2 regions of the Solibacillus sp. CAU 1738 genome follow, and region 2 is predicted to be linked to the other one. Evidence: riboswitches for the same ligand, from Rfam matches in the RefSeq annotation. Region 2 holds a riboswitch; the other holds the start of a gene.
What was found. A riboswitch is a leader RNA that binds a small molecule or an ion and turns the genes downstream of it on or off. The one in region 2 is predicted to bind glycine.
Positions count from the first base shown of each region.

Region 1: it holds a riboswitch for glycine, as region 2 does, so the genes downstream of both, AAFN87_RS03825 (amino acid permease) here and gcvT (glycine cleavage system aminomethyltransferase GcvT) in region 2, are expected to answer to the same signal.

Region 1 is NZ_JBDQQN010000001.1:743,519-755,129, forward strand. Features, by position in the region: gene AAFN87_RS03785 (hypothetical protein) at 1-482, shown strand, start outside; gene AAFN87_RS03790 (GNAT family N-acetyltransferase) at 516-1,475, shown strand; gene AAFN87_RS03795 (ROK family protein) at 1,486-2,364, shown strand; gene AAFN87_RS03800 (ABC transporter ATP-binding protein) at 2,407-3,504, opposite strand; gene AAFN87_RS03805 (PucR family transcriptional regulator) at 3,629-4,483, opposite strand; gene nagA (N-acetylglucosamine-6-phosphate deacetylase) at 4,559-5,704, shown strand; gene AAFN87_RS03815 (sensor domain-containing diguanylate cyclase) at 5,756-7,324, shown strand; gene AAFN87_RS03820 (P-loop NTPase family protein) at 8,072-8,581, shown strand; glycine riboswitch at 8,807-8,884, shown strand; gene AAFN87_RS03825 (amino acid permease) at 9,071-10,414, shown strand; gene AAFN87_RS03830 (hypothetical protein) at 10,711-11,304, shown strand; gene AAFN87_RS03835 (DNA polymerase IV) at 11,477-11,611, shown strand, end outside.
Region 2 is NZ_JBDQQN010000001.1:583,542-595,152, forward strand. Features, by position in the region: gene AAFN87_RS02960 (MBL fold metallo-hydrolase) at 1-561, shown strand, start outside; gene AAFN87_RS02965 (DUF2626 family protein) at 768-1,007, opposite strand; gene AAFN87_RS02970 (helix-turn-helix transcriptional regulator) at 1,129-1,842, opposite strand; gene comGA (competence type IV pilus ATPase ComGA) at 2,129-3,139, shown strand; gene comGB (competence type IV pilus assembly protein ComGB) at 3,120-4,190, shown strand; gene comGC (competence type IV pilus major pilin ComGC) at 4,202-4,516, shown strand; gene comGD (competence type IV pilus minor pilin ComGD) at 4,513-4,950, shown strand; gene AAFN87_RS02995 (hypothetical protein) at 4,940-5,242, shown strand; gene AAFN87_RS03000 (competence type IV pilus minor pilin ComGF) at 5,227-5,673, shown strand; gene AAFN87_RS03005 (shikimate kinase) at 5,869-6,381, shown strand; glycine riboswitch at 6,559-6,651, shown strand; gene gcvT (glycine cleavage system aminomethyltransferase GcvT) at 6,817-7,917, shown strand; gene gcvPA (aminomethyl-transferring glycine dehydrogenase subunit GcvPA) at 7,938-9,284, shown strand; gene gcvPB (aminomethyl-transferring glycine dehydrogenase subunit GcvPB) at 9,277-10,737, shown strand; gene AAFN87_RS03025 (rhodanese-like domain-containing protein) at 10,981-11,364, opposite strand; gene AAFN87_RS03030 (lipoate--protein ligase family protein) at 11,466-11,611, shown strand, end outside.

The DNA.
Region 1 (11,611 bases), 160 kb from region 2:
TAGGATGTGAGGGGGTTATTAACTTAATTGTGCCTTTGCATAAAAAAACGCAGCAGCAATGGCCAGCTTACAATTGGCGTTGGAATCACCATTTGAATAATGTAATATACTCTCGTCTTACTTGGGGAGATAAGTACGAACTTATTATCTCGCAATATTTCCAACAATTTGGCGAAAGGGCAGATTACTATAAACAGCTTATTTTATTGCTAGAACAAGACTTAGCACCAAATACGCAGTGGAATCGAGCATTATTTCCTTCTAGAGTAGTAGATGTGCAACAAGTGGGGAAATTTGACGCGTCACTACAAATTGCTGACCAATTAGCGAAAGTGATTGAACGATTAGCAGATTTGAATGAAATGGTAGGAAATAATACGGCCGAAGAGCATTTACTTTCCTATTTAAAGGATATTAAAGAGATTGCTACACTTTATGAAAGTGCGTGGCGTATGAAAGTAATTATAAGCAACAACGCATAAAAAACGGTATTCATAATCGAAAGGATGGATTTCATGAACTATGTACCTTTTCAAGAACAGTATATCGATGATGCAATCATGCTTTGGAATAAACAGTGGCAACATGAATTTCCGCTACGAAAAGAGCTTTTTATACAAAATAGTGTAGATGATGTAAATATTTATCCACAGGGCTGTTTTGCCGCAATAGATAAAGAAGGAATTTTAAAAGGATTTGTTATCGCGAAAAAATGGCAAGAACAAGTAGACGTTAAGATGGACACGAGACGAGGCTGGATTCAAGTAATAATTGTAGATGAAGCTATACAACGTCAAGGAATTGGTACGAAACTACTGGAACTGGCAGAGGATGCATTACAGCAAGTAGGAATAGAAGAAATTCAGCTAGGTGGCGATCCGTTTCATTATTTTGCTGGAATTCCTTCAACGAGTACAGCTGCACAGGCAATGGCAGAAAAGTTTGGCTATGTAAAAAGAATTGACACACATGATTTAGTCAATCATCTATCGAAAGAATATGCAATGCCAGCAGGTGAACATCTTGAATATACACTTTTACAGCCAGATGAACAGCAAGATTTATATGAGTTCTTTGCTCGCTGTTTCCCAGGGCGATGGGAATACGAGGCAATGAAATATTTTGAACTGGGTGGACAAGGTCGCGAATTTGTAGTGCTGAAAAAACATGGGCGCATTATTGGTTTTTGTCGTATTAATGATGACGACTCGCCGATGATTGCGCAAAATGTATATTGGCGGACTTTATTTCCACATGCAGTAGGTGGTATAGGACCGCTTGGTATTGACGAAAAAGAGCAAAAGCAAGGGTATGGACTTGCCATCGTACAAGCAGGAATGGCTTTTTTACAACAACGTAAAATGGAAACTATTATTATTGACTGGACAAATTTAGTAGAGTTTTATGAAAAACTTGATTTTAATGTATGGAAAACATACGGTATTTATTTAAAAGATGTGACAAAGGAAAAGTAGGTGTGTAATTTTGGCATATATATTATCGGCTGATATAGGAGGGACAAAGCTTGCAACCGCATTATTTAATAGTGAGCAGAAAATTGTCCAACGGCAAGAATTACCGAGTGAGAAAAACGATGGTGAACAATTATTTATTCAATTAATCGAGTCCTTTTTTCTGCTTTGTGAGGAACAACAAATAGAAATAAATGAAATAGAAGGAGTCGCTGTCGGCTTACCTGGATTGCTCAATATTCAAGAAGGGATTGTGCTATTCCAAAATAATTTACCTTGGAGAGATTTTCCATTAGTAAGGCGTCTTCAAGAGTTCTTTCCACAGGCTAAAATATTTATGGAAAAAGACGTAGATATGGCAGCAATTGGGGAGTATGCAGTTCGGCAATACAAAGAGGAAACATTTATTTACGCAACATTAAGCACTGGTATTTCCTGTAGTACAATTGTACAAAATCGTATAATTCACGGTGCGGGTATGGCTGGCGAAATAGGCTTCACTTTAACGGGGAAAGAACTATCATTGGAACAATTCGTTGCTGGACCGGCACTAGAACATCGTGCACGTGAAGCATTTGGAGATACACGTGAGCTAAAAGATTATATGGAAGATTACTATTATAATCATCCGAAAATGCAAGTCATTATTGATGATGCAATGGAGCAGTTAGCGAAGGCACTTTTCCAGCTCTTCATCGTTTTTGACCCTCATACGATTGTGCTTGGCGGTGGCATTTTTAATCATCATCCTTTGTTAATTGAGAAAGTTAAGGGCCGGTTAAAGACATTATTCGTTCATCCGTTACTCGCAGGGAAAGAAAGTAGAGTAGAAGGAAGTATAAATAAAGGCGAGGCAGGATTAGTTGGTGCAGCAAGTCGCGTTACAATGTAAAAAAAGTTCCGTAAACTGATAAAAGTTTACGGAATGTTTTCGTTAGCGAATTCTTTTTTCTGTTTCCGAATCAAAGAAATGTGCTTTTGTTAAATCGAATGCAAGCTTGATTTGTTGCCCTGCTTGAACAGGCGCATCAGCGTGAATGCGTGCTACAAAAGCTTGTTCATTCAGTGCCGAATAAATCATTATTTCAGCACCAGTTAATTCAGCCACTTGCACAGTCGTTTCAACAGTTGACTGAGGGAAATTGGCTAATTCATTTAAGTCACCCAAAATATTTTCAGGACGAATACCTAAAGTAATATTTTTATTTAAATAGTTTTGCGCTTGTAATAAGTCGATTTTATTTTGTGGTATCGCGATTTTATATGAACCTGTAACAAAATGACCATCAATTACTTGACCTTGGAAAAAGTTCATCGCTGGAGAACCAATGAAGCCGCCAACAAAAATATTTTCCGGATAGTCATATACATCGCGCGGTGTACCTATTTGCTGGATAAAACCGTCTTTCATCACGACAAGTCTAGAAGCCATCGTCATTGCTTCTGTTTGGTCATGCGTTACATATAACGTTGTTGTTTTCAAACGTTGATGTAGCTTAGTAATTTCTGAACGCATTTGTACACGCAGCTTCGCATCTAAGTTTGATAATGGCTCGTCCATTAAAAATAGTTTTGCATCACGTACAATCGCACGTCCTAGAGCAACACGCTGACGTTGACCACCTGATAATGATTTTGGTTTTTTTGTGAGTAATTCTTGTAAGCCTAATATTTCAGCGGCATTTTTTACACGTTCATCAATTTCTTGTTTATTTAATTTTCGTAGCTTTAAGCCAAATGCCATGTTTTCATATACGGTCATATGAGGATAAAGCGCATAGTTTTGGAATACCATGGCGATATCACGATCTTTTGGTAAAACTTCGTTAACTCGCTTGCCTTCTATACGTAGTTCACCTTTAGATACTTCTTCTAGTCCTGCAACCATACGTAATGTTGTAGATTTACCACAACCAGAAGGACCAACTAATACGATAAATTCTTCCGACTCAACCGATAAATGAAAATCAGTTACAGCAACATAACCATCTGGATATTCTTTGTATAAATGATCGAATTCTAACATTTTCATGTATATACACCCCTATCTTTCGTTAAGAAAATATTACCAAAATCGATTTGATGTAAAAATGGGCAATGTGCACAAAATTAAAACTTACTTTTTGTGCAATAAAGTGAATGGCACATTCAGTTCGTTACTTTAAAATAAATTTAGTTAAATAAGCAAGTAATGCACCGTCAAACTGTCTAATTGGAAGAGCGGTTAATTCTTGAAATTTATTCAGTCGATAAAGTAGGGTATTACGATGAATATGCAATGCTTTTGCAGTCGCACTAGCATTAAATCCATGCTCAAAGAAAGAATGAACTGTTTGTAATAATTCAGGCTCATGTGCAATTTTTTGTACAATTTCAATATGTATTAATTGTTTCGCAGTTGGTGTTAGCATTTTTGAAAAGTAGGTCATGAACAACGACTCCATCGTAAAAACCCGATCATTTGTATAAGAAATTGAACTTTGCTCGAACCAAGCTTGCTCTAAGCTAAATTTTTTTGGGAATTCAGCATTACATGGATGAAATTTACCGATATAAACAATGGCACGTATGAAAAAGTCACTTTCAAGCGCGGCTAAAAATGATGCATAATCATTTGACGAATAAGGTAGTGCTGATTCTAGTTCTATAAGGAGTGCACTTTTATTCGAAATAGAGAGGATGACAAGCTCTTCATTAAAATAAGCGCTAACTGCGGTTTTCAAACTCGACAAATCAAGTGGCTGCGTACTATAAAGCTGAGCAATTCGTAGCTTTTTGCTGACAGGTGGCATACCTGTATGAAATAAAAATTGCTCCCAAGGTGAATCAACAATATTATCTTCTAAAAACAGTTGCTGTAACCACTCGTAATCGCGTTGGCTAACTTCTGATTTTTCAATTTGAAGCCAGTTTTGTTCAGTACGACTATAAAATAAAAAATAATTTGGTTGGTGTAAAGGTTTTTGTTGAAATAGATGAAGAGATGGGAAAAGAGAATGTAAATTATTCATCTTCGTTTCACACGCTTTCGGTTAAATTTAGAGTATAAAAATACTATAACAAACAAATAAAGGGAGTGGATAGTTATGACGCTATTAATTAAAAATATAACTTTGATTGATCCTGTTAAAGGGGAGTTAACTTCATCAATTTTTATTGAGGATGGAAGCATTGTAGAGGTTGCACCAAATATTAATAGAGAGGCACATACTATATTAGATTTTAGTAATGAACAAGTTAAAGCGGTACCAGGGTTTATAGATATACATATACATGGGTCAGCGGGCTATGATGTGATGGATGCGACACCGGAAGCATTAAAAGGCATCGCACAAAGTTTACCGAAAGAAGGAACCACTTCTTTTTTAGCGACAACAATGACGCAATCTGTTGACGCCATTAGCAGGGCATTAGAAAATGTGGCTTCATACAAGCGAAATGACAAGGAAGCAGAAATAATCGGAGTTCATCTAGAAGGGCCGTTCGTATCAAAGAAACGAGCAGGTGCACAGCCGATGGAATTTATTATTGAACCTTCTATTGAGTTATTTGAGCAATGGCAAACACTAAGCGCTAATAGCATTAAAGTAATTACAATTGCTCCGGAAGTAATAGGCGCATTACAATTCATTCAAGAAAAATCTTCTGAATTGATTGTATCGTTAGGACATACTGATGCGGCGTATGATGAAATGGCTTGTGCAGTACGAGCAGGTGCACGCCATATTACACATCTTTATAATCAAATGAGCCCTATTCACCATCGTGATATTTCTGCAATCGGGGCCGCATTACTCGAGGACCAGCTAATGACGGAACTCATCGTAGATACGATCCATTCACATGAAAAGGCTGTGGAACTAGCTTTTCGAATGAAAGGTGCAGATAAAATTATATTAATAACTGATGCGATGCGAGCTAAACAAATGCAGGCAGGAAATTATGAACTAGGAGGACAAGCTGTAATTGTATCTCAAAAAGATGCAAGATTAACAGATGGTACGCTTGCAGGGAGCATTTTGACGATGGAGCAAGCCGTAAAGAATATGCGCACGATAACATCATGTAGTGATATGGAATTAGTGAAAATGTCCTCCTATAATGCGGCACAACAACTGCATTTAAAAAAAGGACGACTGCAAAGTGGCTTTGATGCGGATATTACGATTGTTAATAATCAATGGGATGTGCTCTATACATTTTGTAAAGGACAATTAGCATATAAAAAATAGTTAACATTTGTTACAATATAATTTAATAAATGAACTATTTAGGGGAATCAAATGAAATCTATTAAAATTAAACTAAAGTACTTAATTATGGGCGTTGTTATTATTGCCTTTTTAACAACAATGATTAGTAATTTATGGAGTGCCTATCGTATTAATACCGATGCACTTACATACAATACGCTCGAAACAAATGAAGTGTATGCACAGAAACTTGCGACAACAGCAAATAATTACATTCACGATACATTCACAACTCTTCAATTCACGGCAAATTATATTGCCGCTCGCATGGATGATGATGAAATATTGATGAATGAGGCGAATCGCTTACGAACACAAAATAATATGTTTAACTCAGTTGCTATTGCAGATGCAGAAGGTACTGTAATAGCGGTATCGCCTCCATCATTAGAAGTTAAAGGTGTGACACTTGATTCGGTCGGTGCGCAGGAAGCTATAGAGAAGAAAATACCTTTAATTTCAAAGCCTTTTGAAGCAGTTACGGGTCGTCTAGTAATTTTTATATCGTACCCCATTTTCTCTAGTACCGGAGATTATTTAGGATTTGTTGGCGGTACAATTTACATAAAAGAGCAAAATATGTTTTATTCATTATTAGGTCAACATTATTATGATGATGGATCCTATGTATTTGTAGTAGATGGTGACGGTAAAATCATTTATCACAAAGATGCTAGCAGGCTAGAAGATGTTGTTATGGACAACCCTGTAGTGAAAGCCGTTACGTCTGGGAAGCAAGGATCGCAAAGTGTGGTCAATTCAAAGGGCATTGACATGCTTGCAGGTTATAGTCCGATTTCAGTGGCAAACTGGGGAGTAATAGTACAGCGACCAACCGAGGCAGCGCTTGCACCTGCTGGGGAATTAGTAAAACGTCTTGCAAGTATCGCATTTCCGTTCGTGTTGGTTGCATTTATTATTGTACTATGGTTGGCTGTGAGAATTGCTAAGCCGCTTCAACAAATGGCGACATTAACAGAGCAAAGTATGGAAACAAGAAATGTTGATGAGTTAAAGGATGTATCAGAATGGTATTTTGAAACCTACCAATTGAAAAGTGTATTAGTTACTAGTTTATCAATGCTTCACGGGCAAGTATCGTTTTTCCAAAAAGAGTCGACAACGGATCCATTAACAGGCTTAACGAATCGTCGAACGATGGACCGCTATTTAAAAAAATGGACGGAAGAAAGCAACCCATATGCACTGCTCATTATTGATTTAGATCATTTTAAAAGCATAAATGATACATACGGTCATTCTGTTGGTGACGAAGTATTAAAATATTTAGCAGCAAAAATGAAAGAATATGCTCGCGCTGAAGATATATGTTGCCGGTATGGTGGGGAAGAGTTCATCATGCTGCTGCCTAATACTAATGCTGAACAAGCATTTGAAATTGCAGAAGCTTTACGCCAAGATTTAATGGCTACTATTAGTCCTTGTGGTCGCGCAGTTACAATGTCTGGTGGGATAGCTGAATATCCGAAAAACGGCAGTTTACCAGCGCAAATTATTGAAGAAGCTGACCAATCTTTATATAAGGCAAAGCAAGCAGGGCGAAACCAAGTTCAAATAGCATCAGTTTACCGAAAATAAAAAATGATTAGCGCCGTAAAAAGCAGACAGTTATAAATAAAGCGATGATAGTTTCACGTAAAGAGATATTCAGGGGGTTTTCGATGAATATCTCTTTATTTCTTTTTAATGTAGTTCTATAGTTGTTTTCCGAAGCTTACCGCGGGTGTAGGATTTTGCCTCCTCAGGTGACGGGTTGACGTGTGTGGGAAAGCGTGGTGCTACGGTGCTATTGATATCCCGCGGGCGAAAAATGGATTGCCATGGGCGAAAAAGCGTGTCCCACGGGCGAAAAGTGGTTTGCCATGGGCGAAAACCGAGTTGCCATGGGCGAAAATTAACCTCCCACGGGCGAAAACCGGGTTCACATGAGCGAAAAGGGGTCCCCTGGTGCAATCAATATCCCATGGGCGAAAACCAGGTTGCCACGGGCGAATCATTACTTTTATCAGGTTGCATAGTAAGTATTTGCTCAAGGGATTTCATAAAAAATATATCGGGCCATGTTTAAAAATAGCCAATCAAGATAGTAATTTTTTTGCTGCATCACGTCATGAAATATTGCATAGTATGCGAAATTACTCGTCTGTGATTTTTGAGTCAATTAATAAACGATAGTCCTCTAGTGCATAGAAGTAAGTATACTTATCTTTAACGTGACATCTATTACATAAGAAGTACCGCATCTAATATGTATTAGTTTCGATTGTATACCAAAACAAATCCTCTTTTGGTATAATTTACTAATATCGAAATTGGAGGTGTATTATGCGACATAAACGAATACTTATTATTGGCTCATCGGGTGCTGGGAAATCAACGCTTGCACGAATTTTACATCAACAACTGGGTCTACCATTAGTACACTTGGATCAGCTTTATTGGCAACCAGGCTGGGTCGCAACAGAGAAGCCTGTTTTCCGTGAAAAGATGCTCGTAGAACTTGAAAAGCCTGAGTGGATAATGGATGGCAATTTTGATTCTACCCTCGGATTACGAGCGCAATATGCAGATTTAATTATCCTGTTGAATTACCCTAAATACATTAGTTTTACACGCGCAATGAAGCGTTATCTTATCCATATCGGACACACACGTGAAGATATGACACCTGGCTGCCAAGAGCAAATGGACTGGGAATTTGCGAAATGGATTTGGACGTATAATACAAAGGCACTCCCTCCTATCCTACAATTTTTATCTACAGTGCAGATTGATTCGGTTATTATCAATCATCCAAAGCAATTAAAAAAATGGCTTAAAGATTATTGCGAATAGTTCGAATTGTTTGTTCTGGTTTTTTTAATACTGCTGAAATAGTACTTTCTTATGTACAATTACAATGCTAATTATCGCTAATTTACTATTTTAAGAAAATACAAATAAAAAATTCCCTTGTGAATAGTTTATTTCACTGCTAAGATAAAACTATCTTGAAATAATACATAATCGTTTTCAAGTAACGATTCAAAAGCGACGAATGCTATGGATAACACTATAGCAGGAGCATTTTCTGGAGAGAGCGCACAAAAGCGCCGCCGAAGGGTTCACTATCTCAGGCAGAAGGACAGAAGGGTAATAAAATGGCGCATGCCAAGCCAAACGCTAATGTGATGAAAGTTTTTCTTTATTCATATAAAGAGACAACCTATCATACATTTTCGTATAAGGTTTTGTTATTCTTACGTTTTAGAGACTAGTGATATTGCTAGTCTCTTTTTTGTTTGTGTTATTTCAAGTGATGTAGAAATCTTGGAGGGATCAAACTTGGCAGGACAACAATTAAAACGTGAGTTGAAAAACCGCCATGTGCAATTAATTGCTATTGGCGGAACAATTGGAACTGGGCTATTTTTAGGATCGGGAAAAGCGATAGCACTCGCTGGACCATCTATAATTTTAGCTTACTTAATAGTAGGGATCGCTGTGTTTTTCGTTATGCGAGCACTTGGCGAATTATTATTATCGAACGCAGGCTACACAACGTTTACCGACTTTGCAACAGAATATATCGGTCCTTGGGCAGGATATGTGACAGGCTGGACATATTGGTTCTGCTGGATAATGACAGCTATGGCGGATATTATTGCAGTAGGTGTTTATACACAGTACTGGTTTGATATACCGCAGTGGGTTCCTGCGCTCGGTTGTTTAGTTATTTTACTGTTTTTAAATTTATTAACTGTAAAATTATTCGGTGAGCTAGAATTTTGGTTCGCGTTAATTAAAATTATTACGATTATCGCACTTATTGCAATCGGTATTTTTATGCTAATAACAGGCTTTGAAACAGGTACGGGGAAAGTTTCCGTTGAAAATTTATGGGCATATGGAGGCTTTTTCCCGAACGGAATAGCAGGATTTTTAATGGCTTTCCAAATGGTCGTGTTTGCATTCGTTGGGGTAGAGCTTGTCGGTGTTACCGCTGCCGAAACAGCTAATCCAAAGAAAAATATTCCTTCGGCAATAAATAAAATCCCAATGCGCATTTTATTATTTTATGTAGGTGCATTATTCGTTATTTTATGCATTAACCCGTGGAATACAATGTCGGCTAGCAGTAGCCCGTTCGTACAAGTATTTAGCTTAATAGGTATTCCGATTGCTGCAGGTATTATTAATTTCGTTGTATTAACTTCAGCTGCATCAGCAGGGAATAGTGGTCTATTTTCAACAAGTCGCATGCTCTTTAATTTAGGTAAAAATAAACAAGCATCAAAATCATTTGCGAAATTAAATAAAAATAGTGTGCCGAGCAATGCACTTGTTGTTTCTACAATTGTCGTATCAATCGGAGCACTTTTAAGCAAATTAATGCCAGAAAATGCATTTAGCATCGTTACGACAATTAGTGCAATCTGTTTCATTTGGGTATGGAGCATTATATTAATTTCTCATATTATTTATAAACGTAAACGTCCAAAGTTGCACAAATCATCTATTTTCAAAGCACCGTTTACACCATTTATTAACTATGTTGTGCTAGCGTTTTTCTTATTTTTATTAATTGTTATGTTCTTTACACCATCTACACGACAAGCATTATTGCTGACACCAATTTGGTTTATAATTTTACTTGCTATTTACAATTTAAAACGAATAGATAAATAACTCTTGAGAGCACAGCATGCATGAAATTTTATTTAGTGAATCATGAATTTTAGATTTAATCGTTTGCTCATTAGCCGCATAGGGTGCAAGTACGAAAGCATTACAAAATGTATGTAGGAACACTCCAAAAAGAGCGATAATTCCTATATTATTCGAATAATTAAAATAATACGACTTGTAAGTTTTTTCCCTTTCGTATAAAATATGATAGAAAAATATAGTATTAATTTTTCTATCGTTAAAATCTAACTTATATGAAATTTTCATGTGAAGTTTACTATGGGGGCCGCCAATCCATGAACTGGGAGTTATCAATTGAACATGACAGTATTTTTGTCATAAAGCCCGAACTGTTAAATGAGTTTAAGTTATTTGTGAATGAATGGAATTGTTGTGTATTACCGCTTCCGTTAAAATACAATGCCCAAAAGGAACTACAGGAATTCATTTTTAATTTTTGGTTATTAAACGAAAGCAACCAACATGAAGGGATACTGGATCCATATAAGTGCATGGAGTTTTCAATTGAAATGATGGCGGTAAATATTGTGAATCAAAATGACTTATATAAAGGCTGTATTGATGAATCCTCGTCTGAAGAGCGCTTTTTATTTTCCTATTATTTCGGCTTTTTATTTTTAGAAAAGCTATTGGCACTAATGAATATTGAAGGGAAAATAGAATATATATTACAGCTAAGACATGAATATTTTGAAGCAAAAGCGCAAGGAAAATCAATTCCTCAAGCTGAAGAGTTTTTTCAGATTCAGGCTTTCGGTACAAAGCTAATCGTGGAGCAATTTAAAAATAATGAATCGCTGAATTGCTTAATATTAAAAGCACTTTCTCAAGTTAAGGAATCACAAGAGAAAAAACAATTTAATACTTAATTGTACATGTAATAACAATTGGAAGCGCCTATTTCGTAGTATAATCCTGCGAAAAGAGCGCTTCTTTTGTATTGAAGGAAATTGAATTTGCTTATAAAATATGTAAAAAAGAATTGATGTTCGCTTTTTACGTTTTCGCGTATAATAAATAATAAAAAGTGTGGTGACATAAGTGGCAAAGCGCATCGTTTTACACATTGATATGAATTGTTTTTATGCTTCTGTAGAGCAAATTTATGATGAAAGTTTGAAGGGGCAGCCGGTTGCAATAGCCGGAAATCCGCAAGAAAGGCGCGGCATTATAATC
Region 2 (11,611 bases):
TTCGATCCAGGTGAGGAAGCAACTCGTATTATTAAAGAAATTCGGGTCAATGGTTTAAAGCCTCTTGCAATTTTTTTAACACATACGCATTTTGACCATATTGGTGCGGTTGATGAAGTACGAGCAGCCTTTGGATTGCCTTTGTATGTACATGAGAAGGAGATTAGCTGGTTGCGTGATCCAATGAAAAATGGCTCTGTTAAGTATGCGGAGCTACTTAATTATATTGTAGGAGAACCTGAGGACTCACATATTATTCGTAAGGAACAGCAGTTTGACTTAAGTGGTTTTAAATTTAAAGCGGTATTTACGCCGGGACATTCACCAGGAAGTATATCGTTTATTTTTGAAGAGGATGGCTTTGCAATCGTAGGGGATACGTTATTTGAAGGTAGTGTTGGTAGAACAGATTTGCTAGAAGGTTCTATGAAAGTGTTACTAAAATCGATACATGAAAAATTACTGACATTACCTGAGGATACTATAATCTATCCTGGTCATGGTGAATATACAACACCAGCAGCTGAAATGGAAACGAATCCATTTTTAAACGGATTCTAAGAACAAATGCGCTAAAGTGCTCATTTACATATGTTGAGCGCTGGAGAGTCCAAATCAACAGTAGAGCTTTACTACTTTTGCCGGAGGGGGCGAAATAACCTCTAGACGATTGCGCTGTAGCTTAACGACAACGAGTATTAAGTAAAAATCTATTGTTTTCTTAACGAATAAAAAACCGACTGAATAGTCAGTCGGTTTTTTATGTATTAATGTCCGCCAGGTGTGTGCATAAATGTTGTATAGTACGTAAACCCAGCAAAGAAAACAGTTAGATAAGCACCGAAAATGTACATGTACATACGTTCTGAAAGGTTTAAGAAGCCTAATAATAAGAACAAACCAGTATTACCTACGAATAATAGCGAAACCTCGTTCATACCACCAAGGTAGAACATAACGGCGAATATACCTGTCCAGAAAGCCATAACTTTATACATATTACTCATGAAAGATTCCCCTCCTTTTACATGCAAATACAATAGTCTCCCATATATTATAAATGATTGTAGTTAAGAATGTAAACCGCTACTTAAAGTCAGTTTGTGACAAACAAGTGGACTTTAATTATTATTCATTATTAGGAACAGTAATTTCATATGTACAAACGTCGCATTCGTGGATCATACTGCCAATTTGTAAAAATTCACTACTTAAAAATAATGCGTCAACTTGCCCGCGTAAGTATGACTCGTGTAATAAACATGATATTTTGCTATATGTTGGTAATTGATTTTGGAAAGGGCAATTGTAAATAACAAATTGTATTTTTTTAACATTGCCAACTTGTTCAACAACTGGAGTATAACCAATCATTGCTGCGCTATCTGTCAGCAGTTTTATTTTTTCATCAAAAGTTTGCGCATTACTTCTCACTTCTTTCGACAACATCATAGTTTTCATCATAGCATGACCATCTGAGTAACTAATTTCTTGTACTTTTTCGATTGCTTCTTCACCAAGTGTATCAACTAATTGTAATAACCAATTTAATAAAAGTGGTTCATCTCGTTTAGGGAATGTTAATGAAACTCCCTGTTCAGTAGTTTTATAAACACGACCTGGTCTACCGCCTTTACCAGTTTTTACATAATCCGCGGTAATTACATTGATTTCATGTAGTTTTGTTAAATGAAGACGGGCTACATTAGGATGGATACTGAATTCATCGGCAATGTTTTGTACGGTGAAATTCTTTTTATGTTTTAACATATACTCATAAATTTGATAACGCGTTTCATCGGCTAGAGTACTTGTAATTTTTAATGGATGTAGCAAGATCATCACCTCATAATTTAGTGTAAATAAAAAACAATTACATTTATTATAGGGTATTTAAGGATGTTTTACATGTTATTTTGTAGAAAAATGTTAGAAGTTGTGACTGTTTAAAGTAAACTTGCTCAATGTTTTTTGGAAAAATTAAAAAATTACTCAAAAATTATATTTGGCTAAAAAAACAGTAGTCAAATATTTAATTTAGAAAAACCGGTTTTTTATTAAATATTTAGACTTTATAATAGCGCTAGATAGCAAATTGGTTCGAAAACACAAAAGCGAGGTGTGTTTAATGGAAATAGAATCAATTATTGTATCAAAAAGTGAAGAATTAATCGGAAAAGCGTTATCTTATGGGGCGTCTGATATTCATTTAGTTCCATCCAGTGAAAACTATGCAATTCTTTTTAGGAAATACAATAAATTAAATCATTTTGGAGAGTTCCCATTTGATTTAGGGTTACGAATTATTACTTACTATAAATTTTTATCGGCGCTAGATATTAGTGAAAAACGTAAACCTCAAAGTGGATCATTTCAAAAGGAACTTGCCCAATCCGTTTATGCATTTCGTATCTCTACATTACCTTCTGTTACAGGTAAAGAAAGCCTTGTTATACGTATTTTAAAGCAAGACGCAACTTTACCACTCTCTTCTCTATGCTATGACCCTACTGTTGCTCAAAAAATAGAGCAGCTAATTCACCATCAACAAGGATTGCTTTTATTTAGCGGAGCAACTGGCTCTGGTAAAACTACATCATTATATTCACTTATTCATTATTGCTGTATGGAATTAAATCGACATGTTATTTCGTTGGAAGATCCCGTTGAAAAAAGTCATGAACAAGTACTGCAAATTCAAGTAAATGAACGCGCAGGGGTTACTTACTCTGAAGGCTTGCGTGCTATATTACGGCATTCGCCAGATGTCATAATGATAGGGGAAATTCGAGACCGCGAAACAGCTCAAATTGCTGTGCAAGCTGCATTAAGTGGACATCTCGTATTGTCCACAATTCACGCGAAAGATACAGTAAATAGTTTATACCGTTTAATGGATTTAGGTATTTCCATTGAAGATCTTCGCCAATCTGTTATAGGTGTTATTGCGCAATCTTTAATAAAATTAGAAGATTCTGATGAGCGCAAGGCGATATTTGAAATATTAAGTGATGTGCATCTTTACGAGGCGATAAAAGCTGTTATTCGAGGTGAATTTTATGCGTTAAATTTCGATCGCACACTTGAAAGTCAATTGTATAAGCTGGAAGGTTTCCATTATGCTCGCTCAATTAAATAAATGGACATACACTGACATTCGTTTTCGCAGACAAATTCAAGTGAGGCAGTTACCTGATTTCTTTCTCCGAATGAGTACTCTTTTAGAGGAAGGTTATACGTTTGCAGATTGTATAGCCATGCTTCTACCATACCATGTGAAAAATTATACGTACTGGGAAGAATTGATTTACAATGCTTTTCGAGATGGTGCTGGTCCAACAAAGATATTTCAATTATTTGGAGTTGATAGGCAGTTTTTAGTAGCCATTCAATTAGCAGAAACGACAGGATTACTTGCAAGTACGCTTCGTGTTGTAGCACATCAAATGGAATTTCAAGAAAATATGAAAACCCGATTAATAAAGCTACTTATGTATCCGATATTACTTTTTATCTTTTTAGGAGGGCTGTTCATTGCTTTTCGACTCTATTTCTTACCGAATATTGAACAGATGGTGTATTCAAGAACACCGACCGAAAAAGCATCTAGTATTCAGTGGACAAAATTTTTCTTACATGTACCTGATTACTTTGTTGTCATATTTGTTTGTGCTGTTGCTATGATTGTAGGGGGATTTTTGTATATCCAGCGCAAGCGTGTCGATATTCAGCTGCATTTACTATTTAGGTTGCCTTTAATTGGTTATTGCTGGCGCTTAGTTTTAACAAGACAGTTTGCCCGCTCACTCGGTAATTTACTAGTGACAGGTATGTCTTTGCAACAATCACTTGAACAACTAAAAGAGCAAATGATTCAGTCCCAACTGGCATATGTGGCATCAGTTATTGAGCGTCGAATTATATTTGGTGATAGCCTCGCGAATAGTGTTAAGGCACTGAGCTTTTTCTTCCCGCATTTTGAACAATTTATTGATCATGGAGAAAAAAGCGGCTTACTTGGGCGTGAGTTGTTAATTTATGCAGAATTACTCGACGAAAAACTTGAAACGATATTAAAATCCGCAACGTTGTTTGTTCAACCAATATTGTTTCTAGTCATTGCTATATGCGTCATTGCAGCATATTTAAGCATTTTATTACCAATGTATCAACTACTCGATATTGTATAAGGAGCGAATGTATGAGAAATGAACGAGGTTTTACTCTAGTAGAAATGCTAATTGTTCTGTTGATAATTTCAATACTAATAATAGTTACAATACCGAATGTAACAAAGCACTTTGCTTCGATTGATAGTAAAGGCTGTGATGCGTATGTCCAAATGCTACAAGGCCAAGTAGAAGCATATAAGATTGACCATATGAAAACGCCTACATTCGATGAATTAAAGGATGAGGGCTATATTGGGGATTCAAAAGCTGAGTGTCCTAGTGGTACTGCGGTAAGTATTGATGGTGATGGTAAGGTAAGTGCAAATAAGAGTGATAGCGATTGAAAAATAATGAACGGGGATTTACGTTAATTGAAATGCTTCTCGTTCTAGCTATTTTCGTTATTATGAGTTTTATCGTTTTTTCTTTCTCACTTGCACACTTGCAGCCGGATCCTTTTGAACGAGCAGTTCGACAGTTTGAATTAGATGTACGTGAAATGCAAGCTTATGCAATGCAAAATAGAGCGCAAATTACTTGTTGGGTCATTAGTGAGATAGAATTTCAATCGTATAGATATGTAGATGGACATTTAATATTAAGGCGCAAATTCCCACCAGGAATGACGGTGAAAATTCACACATATGATAAACGCATTGTATTTAAACCAAGTGGGTCAATTGTAAATTTTGGTACGGTTGAATTCAATTATAAAGATCAAACGGTAAAGTATTCGATTAATTTAGGAAAAGGGAGAATGCGTTTACTTGAGCAATGAAAAAGGGTTGTCATTTATTGAAATATTGTTATCAATCGTTATTATCATTTGCATATGTGGAACGTTACTTCCGTTTAGCTATCATTTGCAAAGAACAACAATTAATAAAGAACTTGAGCTGCATGCTAGTGAAGTAGCGTTAAACGGTGTTAGAATCGTACAACTATATGGCATTACTGGAGGTGTGATAAACATACAACAAGTTGAATACAAGTGGAATTATACTCTTGGGGAAATTTGCGTAAGTTTTAATAATCTTAATGAAGAGAGAGTAAAATGTGTAAGTATATAAAGCGTGTTAGAAACGACGCGGGCTTTACATTTTTTGAAGCATTATTACAACTTGTTGTTCTATTAATATTTTCACAATTACTCTTACTAATTGTGCTATCCATTCCGCGCTTTGATTCTACTGAAGTTTTAGTAGATTTAAACTGGGAATTATTTATTAATGATCTTCAGAAGTATGTTTTAGTTGCTGATGAAATACAAGTTAGAAATAACGGCGATGAGCTGCTGATTGTTCAAGGAGAACAGAAAAATTATATTAGCCAATCAAATGAGATGATTCGTACACAATTGAATTCAGGTAATGAAGTATTGTTTGTCGGTGTTGAATCAATTCAGTTTCAGGAGAATGATAATGAGATAAAGCTAGTTGCTCAATTATTAGACGGCAGAGAAAAGGAGCGGATATTTATTGTACCGCCACCTCAAGAATGAAAAAGGAATGCTATTTCCTATCACGATTGTTCTATTATTTCTAATTACCGGGCTATGTGTGCCATATGTTGCCAGCTATCAAGCACAAATAAAAGCATATAATTCATTGGAATTCGTCAATGTTCGTGCTACGATAAACGTACTAATACAATTGGGAAGTTAGAACAGCTTTTAGTGATAAGAAGGTGATGGGAATTGCGTAAGGTTTATTTAGTAGGGTTCATGGGATGCGGAAAAAGTGCAATTGGGCGTAGATTAAGCTATTTTCTTAAAATGCCATATTACGACATGGACCATGAAATTGTAAGACAGCAAGGAATGACAATACCAGAAATTTTCGAAAAATATGGAGAAGCTCATTTTCGGAAGCTCGAAACTGAGTTTTTACAAAATTTTCGTAATGAAACATGTATTATCGCTACAGGTGGTGGCGTAGCGATGAACAGAGAAAATCGTAAAATTATGCGTCGTACTGGGCTTGTCTTTTTCTTAGATGCAACATTCGAAGATATATATATGCGTATAAAAAATGATAAAAATAGGCCAATTGTAAAAAGCTCTACAAAAGAAGAATTACATCAACTTTACGCAGATAGAAAGAAATTTTATCGAGATGCTGGACATATTCAAGTATTAACGGGAGGACGATCATTAAGAATGATTGTTGAATATATTGCCTTCCAAGTAAATCGATTGAAAGGCGAATAATGTCTGTTTTTTGATTTTGAATGTTCGTCTTTTGATTGATTTTAAAAAAAGATTGCGTTATTGCAATATCTAATGTTAGGATATTGCTAAGAAGTAGTCATTTTGTTTAAAACATAAGTAAAACTTCCTTAAATAGGAGTCTTACTACCTGCTAATGCAGGTAAATAGTCATCGCGGATGATTGTACGGGGAGAGAACGTGAAGTCGCGTCGCCGAAGGAGCAAGTAGGAGAACTATGAATCTCTCAGGCAAAAAGACTCGTACAGGACGCATCTCTGGAGAGTGCTACAAATAGTAGCCACCAAAGGGGAAAGCCTATGATGTGACAAGAGTCAATGATAGGTGTAACTTTCAGGTGCAAGGACAGGGGGATTCCAAGAAAAGGGATTCGTCTGTCTTTTTTTATGCAAAAAACTTTTAAAGGAGGAACTTGGAATGACACAATTAAAACGTACACCGTTATTTGATGAGTATTTAGCTTACGGTGGTAAAACAATTGACTTTGGAGGTTGGGAATTACCGGTTCAATTTTCGTCTATTAAAGAAGAACATGATGCCGTTCGTAACCGCGCAGGATTATTTGATGTATCGCATATGGGGGAAATTTTTGTCGAGGGGGAAGGTGCACTAGACTACTTACAAAAAATCCTTTCAAACGACATTTCAAAAATCCAAATAGGCGGGGCACAATATAGTGCTATGTGTTATGAATCAGGCGGTATTGTAGATGATTTACTTACATATCGTTTAGCCGAAAATCGTTATTTGCTATGTGTAAATGCTGCAAATATTGAAAAAGATTTTGACTGGATGCAACAGCATATAACAGAAAACGTATCGATTACAAACCGCTCAAATGAATTTGCACAAATCGCATTACAAGGTCCACTTGCTGAACAAGTATTGCAAACATTAACAAATACTAATTTACAAGATATTAAGTACTTCAAGTTCCAAGACAACGTAGAAATCGCAGGTCATTCAGTACTAGTTTCACGCAGTGGATACACTGGTGAGGATGGCTTCGAACTTTATGGCGCACCAGAAGCAATTAAAGATCTATGGAATAAAATTTTAACAGCAGGTAAAGATCAAGGAGTTGTACCAGCAGGACTAGGGTGCCGAGATACACTTCGCTTTGAAGCATGTCTACCGTTATACGGTCAAGAGCTATCAAAAGATATTTCTCCACTTGAAGCGGGCATTGGCTTTGCGGTGAAACTTCAAAAAGAGCCGAAATTTATTGGTCAAGAAGCATTAATCGCTCAAAAAGAAGCTGGGCTTGCGCGGAAATCAATTGGAGTGGAAATGATCGGTAAAGGTATTCCACGTCATGGCTATAAAGTATTTAAAAATGGTGCTGAAATTGGTGAAGTTACAACTGGTACTCAATTACCTTTATCGAAGCGTAATATCGGTCTTGCATTAATTGACGCAAAATTTGCAGAAGTAGGAATTGAGCTAGAAATCGAAATTCGCGGCAAAATGGTTCCTGCGGTTACAGTGGCGACACCTTTTTATAAACGTTCAAAATAATATTTGAAAAGAGGGTTCTTATGAAACATCGTTATTTACCAATGACGGAACAAGATAAACAAGAAATGCTAGCAACGATTGGCGTTGATTCAGTAGACGCTTTATTCTCGGACATTCCAGAAAAAGTGCGCTTCCAAGGCCTTTACAATATTAAAGAAGCAAAATCAGAGTCAGCATTATTAAAAGAATTATCACAACTGGCTGCCAAAAATGCGGATACACAAGCGAATGCATCGTTTTTAGGCGCTGGTGTATACAATCACTACAAGCCAGTAATTGTAGATCATGTTATTTCGCGTTCAGAGTTTTACACAGCGTACACACCTTATCAACCTGAAATTTCACAAGGTGAATTGCAAGCGATATTTGAATTCCAAACGATGATTGCAGAGTTAACAGGCATGGATCTTGCAAATTCATCTATGTATGACGGTGGTACATCTCTTGCAGAAGCAGGTATGCTAGCAGCTGGTCATACTCGTCGTAAGAAAATTTTAGTGACTGGCGGGGTACATCCAGAATATAAAGATGTTGTAACAATGTATGCTTACGGACAATCAATTGAAATCGTTACAGTGCCAACAAAAGATGGCGTTACAGATATCGAAGCTTTAAAAGGCTTAGTAGACGATCAAACAGCAGCGGTTATGGTTCAGTATCCTAACTTCTTTGGTCAAATTGAAGATCTTCAAACAATTGGTAATATTGTACACGAAGCGAAAGGTTTATTCGTTGTTTCAGCAAATCCTTTAGCTCTTGGAGTTTTAACACCTCCAGGGAAACTTGGTGCTGATATTACAGTAGGGGATGCACAAGTGTTCGGTATTTCTGAAGCGTTTGGTGGTCCGCACTGTGGATATTTCGCAGTTACGAATAAATTAATGCGTAAAGTACCAGGTCGTTTAGTTGGTGAAACAGTTGATCAGGAAGGCCGTCGTGGTTATGTATTAACATTACAAGCACGTGAGCAGCATATTCGTCGTGATAAAGCGACTTCAAATATTTGTTCAAACCAAGCTTTACTAGCTCTTGCTGCATCTGTTGCAATGACTGCTCTTGGTAAGCAAGGAATTCAAGAAATGGCTAAACAAAATATTGTGAAAACACGTTTTGCGAAAAATGCATTCGAAGCAGCTGGCTTTGAAGTACTTTTCCAGGGCGCTCACTTTAATGAAATTGTAGTGAAAACAAATAAATCTGTAACAGAGATCAATAAAGGTTTACTGGAGAATGGTATTATCGGTGGCTTTGACTTAGGTCGTGTTTATCCAGAACTTGAAAACCATGCATTAATTGCCGTGACAGAGCTACGTACTAAAGAAGAAATTGAAGCATTAGTTGCAGAGATGGGGGCTTACAATGCATAACGAAAACCAATCACTCATTTTTGAAATTACAAAAGAAGGTCGTGTTGGCTACAATCTAGAGCCACTTGATGTACCGGATATCGATTTAGCAGACCTTATACCAACAGGATATGTACGCGAAGAAGCTGCAGAATTACCAGAAGTATCTGAGCTAGATATTATGCGTCATTATACTGCACTTTCTCGCCGTAACCACGGTGTAGATTCAGGTTTCTATCCACTTGGTTCTTGTACGATGAAATATAATCCGAAAATTAATGAAACAGTTGCAAGATTATCAGGATTTGCTAATGTTCACCCATTACAAGATGAGTCAACAGTACAAGGGGCAATGGAACTTTTATACGACCTCCAAACATCTTTAGTTGAAATTACAGGTATGGATGAAGTTACATTACAACCTGCTGCTGGTGCTCACGGTGAGTGGACGGCATTAATGATGATTCGTGCGTATCACGAGGCAAATGGTGAAGGGCACCGTAATAAAGTAATTTGCCCAGACTCAGCTCATGGTACGAATCCAGCATCTGCAACAGTAGCTGGCTTTGAAACTATTACAGTAAAATCTAATGAAGATGGTTTAGTAGATTTAGAAGACTTACGCCGTGTAGTAGGTCCGGATACTGCTGCGCTTATGTTAACAAACCCGAACACATTAGGTCTATTTGAAGAAAACATTATCGAGATGGCTGAAATCATTCATGAAGTAGGCGGTAAGGTGTACTATGATGGTGCAAACTTAAACGCAGTAATGAGTAAAGCACGACCTGGCGATATGGGCTTTGACTGCGTGCACTTAAATCTTCATAAAACATTTACAGGTCCACACGGTGGCGGTGGTCCAGGTTCAGGTCCAGTTGGGGTAAAAGCTGACTTAATTCCTTTCTTACCAAAACCAGTGCTTGTAAAATTAGAAGATGGTACATTCCATTTCGATTACAACCGTCCGCAGTCTATCGGGCGCGTGAAGCCTTATTACGGTAACTTTGGCATCAATGTACGTGCTTACACATACATCCGCTCAATGGGTCCAGATGGCTTAAAAGCGGTAACGGAATATGCGGTATTAAATGCTAACTACATGATGCGCCGTTTAGAAGAATATTATGACCTACCTTACAACCGTCATTGTAAACATGAGTTTGTATTATCAGGTCGTCGTCAAAAGAAACTAGGCGTACGTACATTAGACATTGCAAAACGCCTGCTTGACTTTGGCTACCATCCACCGACTGTATACTTCCCGTTAAATGTAGAGGAAGGTATTATGATAGAACCAACAGAAACAGAGTCTAAAGAAACGTTAGACGCGTTCTGTGATGCGATGATCCAAATTGCGAAGGAAGCAGAGGAGAATCCTGCTATCGTTCAAGAGGCACCGCATACGACTGTTGTATCACGTTTAGATGAAACACGTGCTGCACGTACACCAGTGCTTCGCTATACAAAATAAGAGGCATAATAATAAATGCCCCTGTTAGATGTCAAACATCTTACAGGGGCTATTTATATAGGTAGAAAACCATTGTAAAGCTATAAAATATAAAACTTTTGAGGTAAAGTTGATATTGGATTAATAGATTACAACATAAGATACATCCACCAAAAACTATTTTCGATATTTTACCCCAACTTTTTGAAAGATAATCGAAAAAATAAAAAGGAAGTTTCTCTTGTTAGAGAACTTCCTCTTTGCTTATGCTTTTGATTTCACTTTACCTGTCCAAGTTTTAAAACCGCCTTGAAGTTGGTAAATTTGGTTATAGCCTTTTTTCTTTAGTTGCAATGCAGCACGTGCACTTCGACCTGTGTTTTGGCAGTATAAGTATACAGGAAGATCTGGGCGGATTTCTTTGTATCTCGTATTAAACTGCGTCGATGGAATGTTGCGAGCACCTAAAATATGTCCTGCATCGAATTCTTTCGGTTCACGTAGGTCGATTAATTGTGCTTTACGGTATCCTTGTATAAATTCTTCTTGTGTTAAATTCGTTACAGCTTTTTTTAGTCGCATCGAGTTGATTAGCACATATACAACGATGACCGCAAGAATGATAATAATTGTAATGAGAATATTCACTGCTTGTAAACCCCTTTCTATCTACAAAATCTATTATAAAAGAGATTGTGGCGATAGTCGAGTAAGTTTGCTAAAATGTATATTTTGAGGAGATGAAAATAATGGAGAGTTGGTATTTTATTAATTCAGGACCGTGTACGCCTTCATTTAATATGGCTTTAGATGAGGCGTTACTTGATTGGCATAGTAATGGAGATATTCCACCTATTATTCGTTTTTATGAATGGAATCCTGCTACATTATCTAT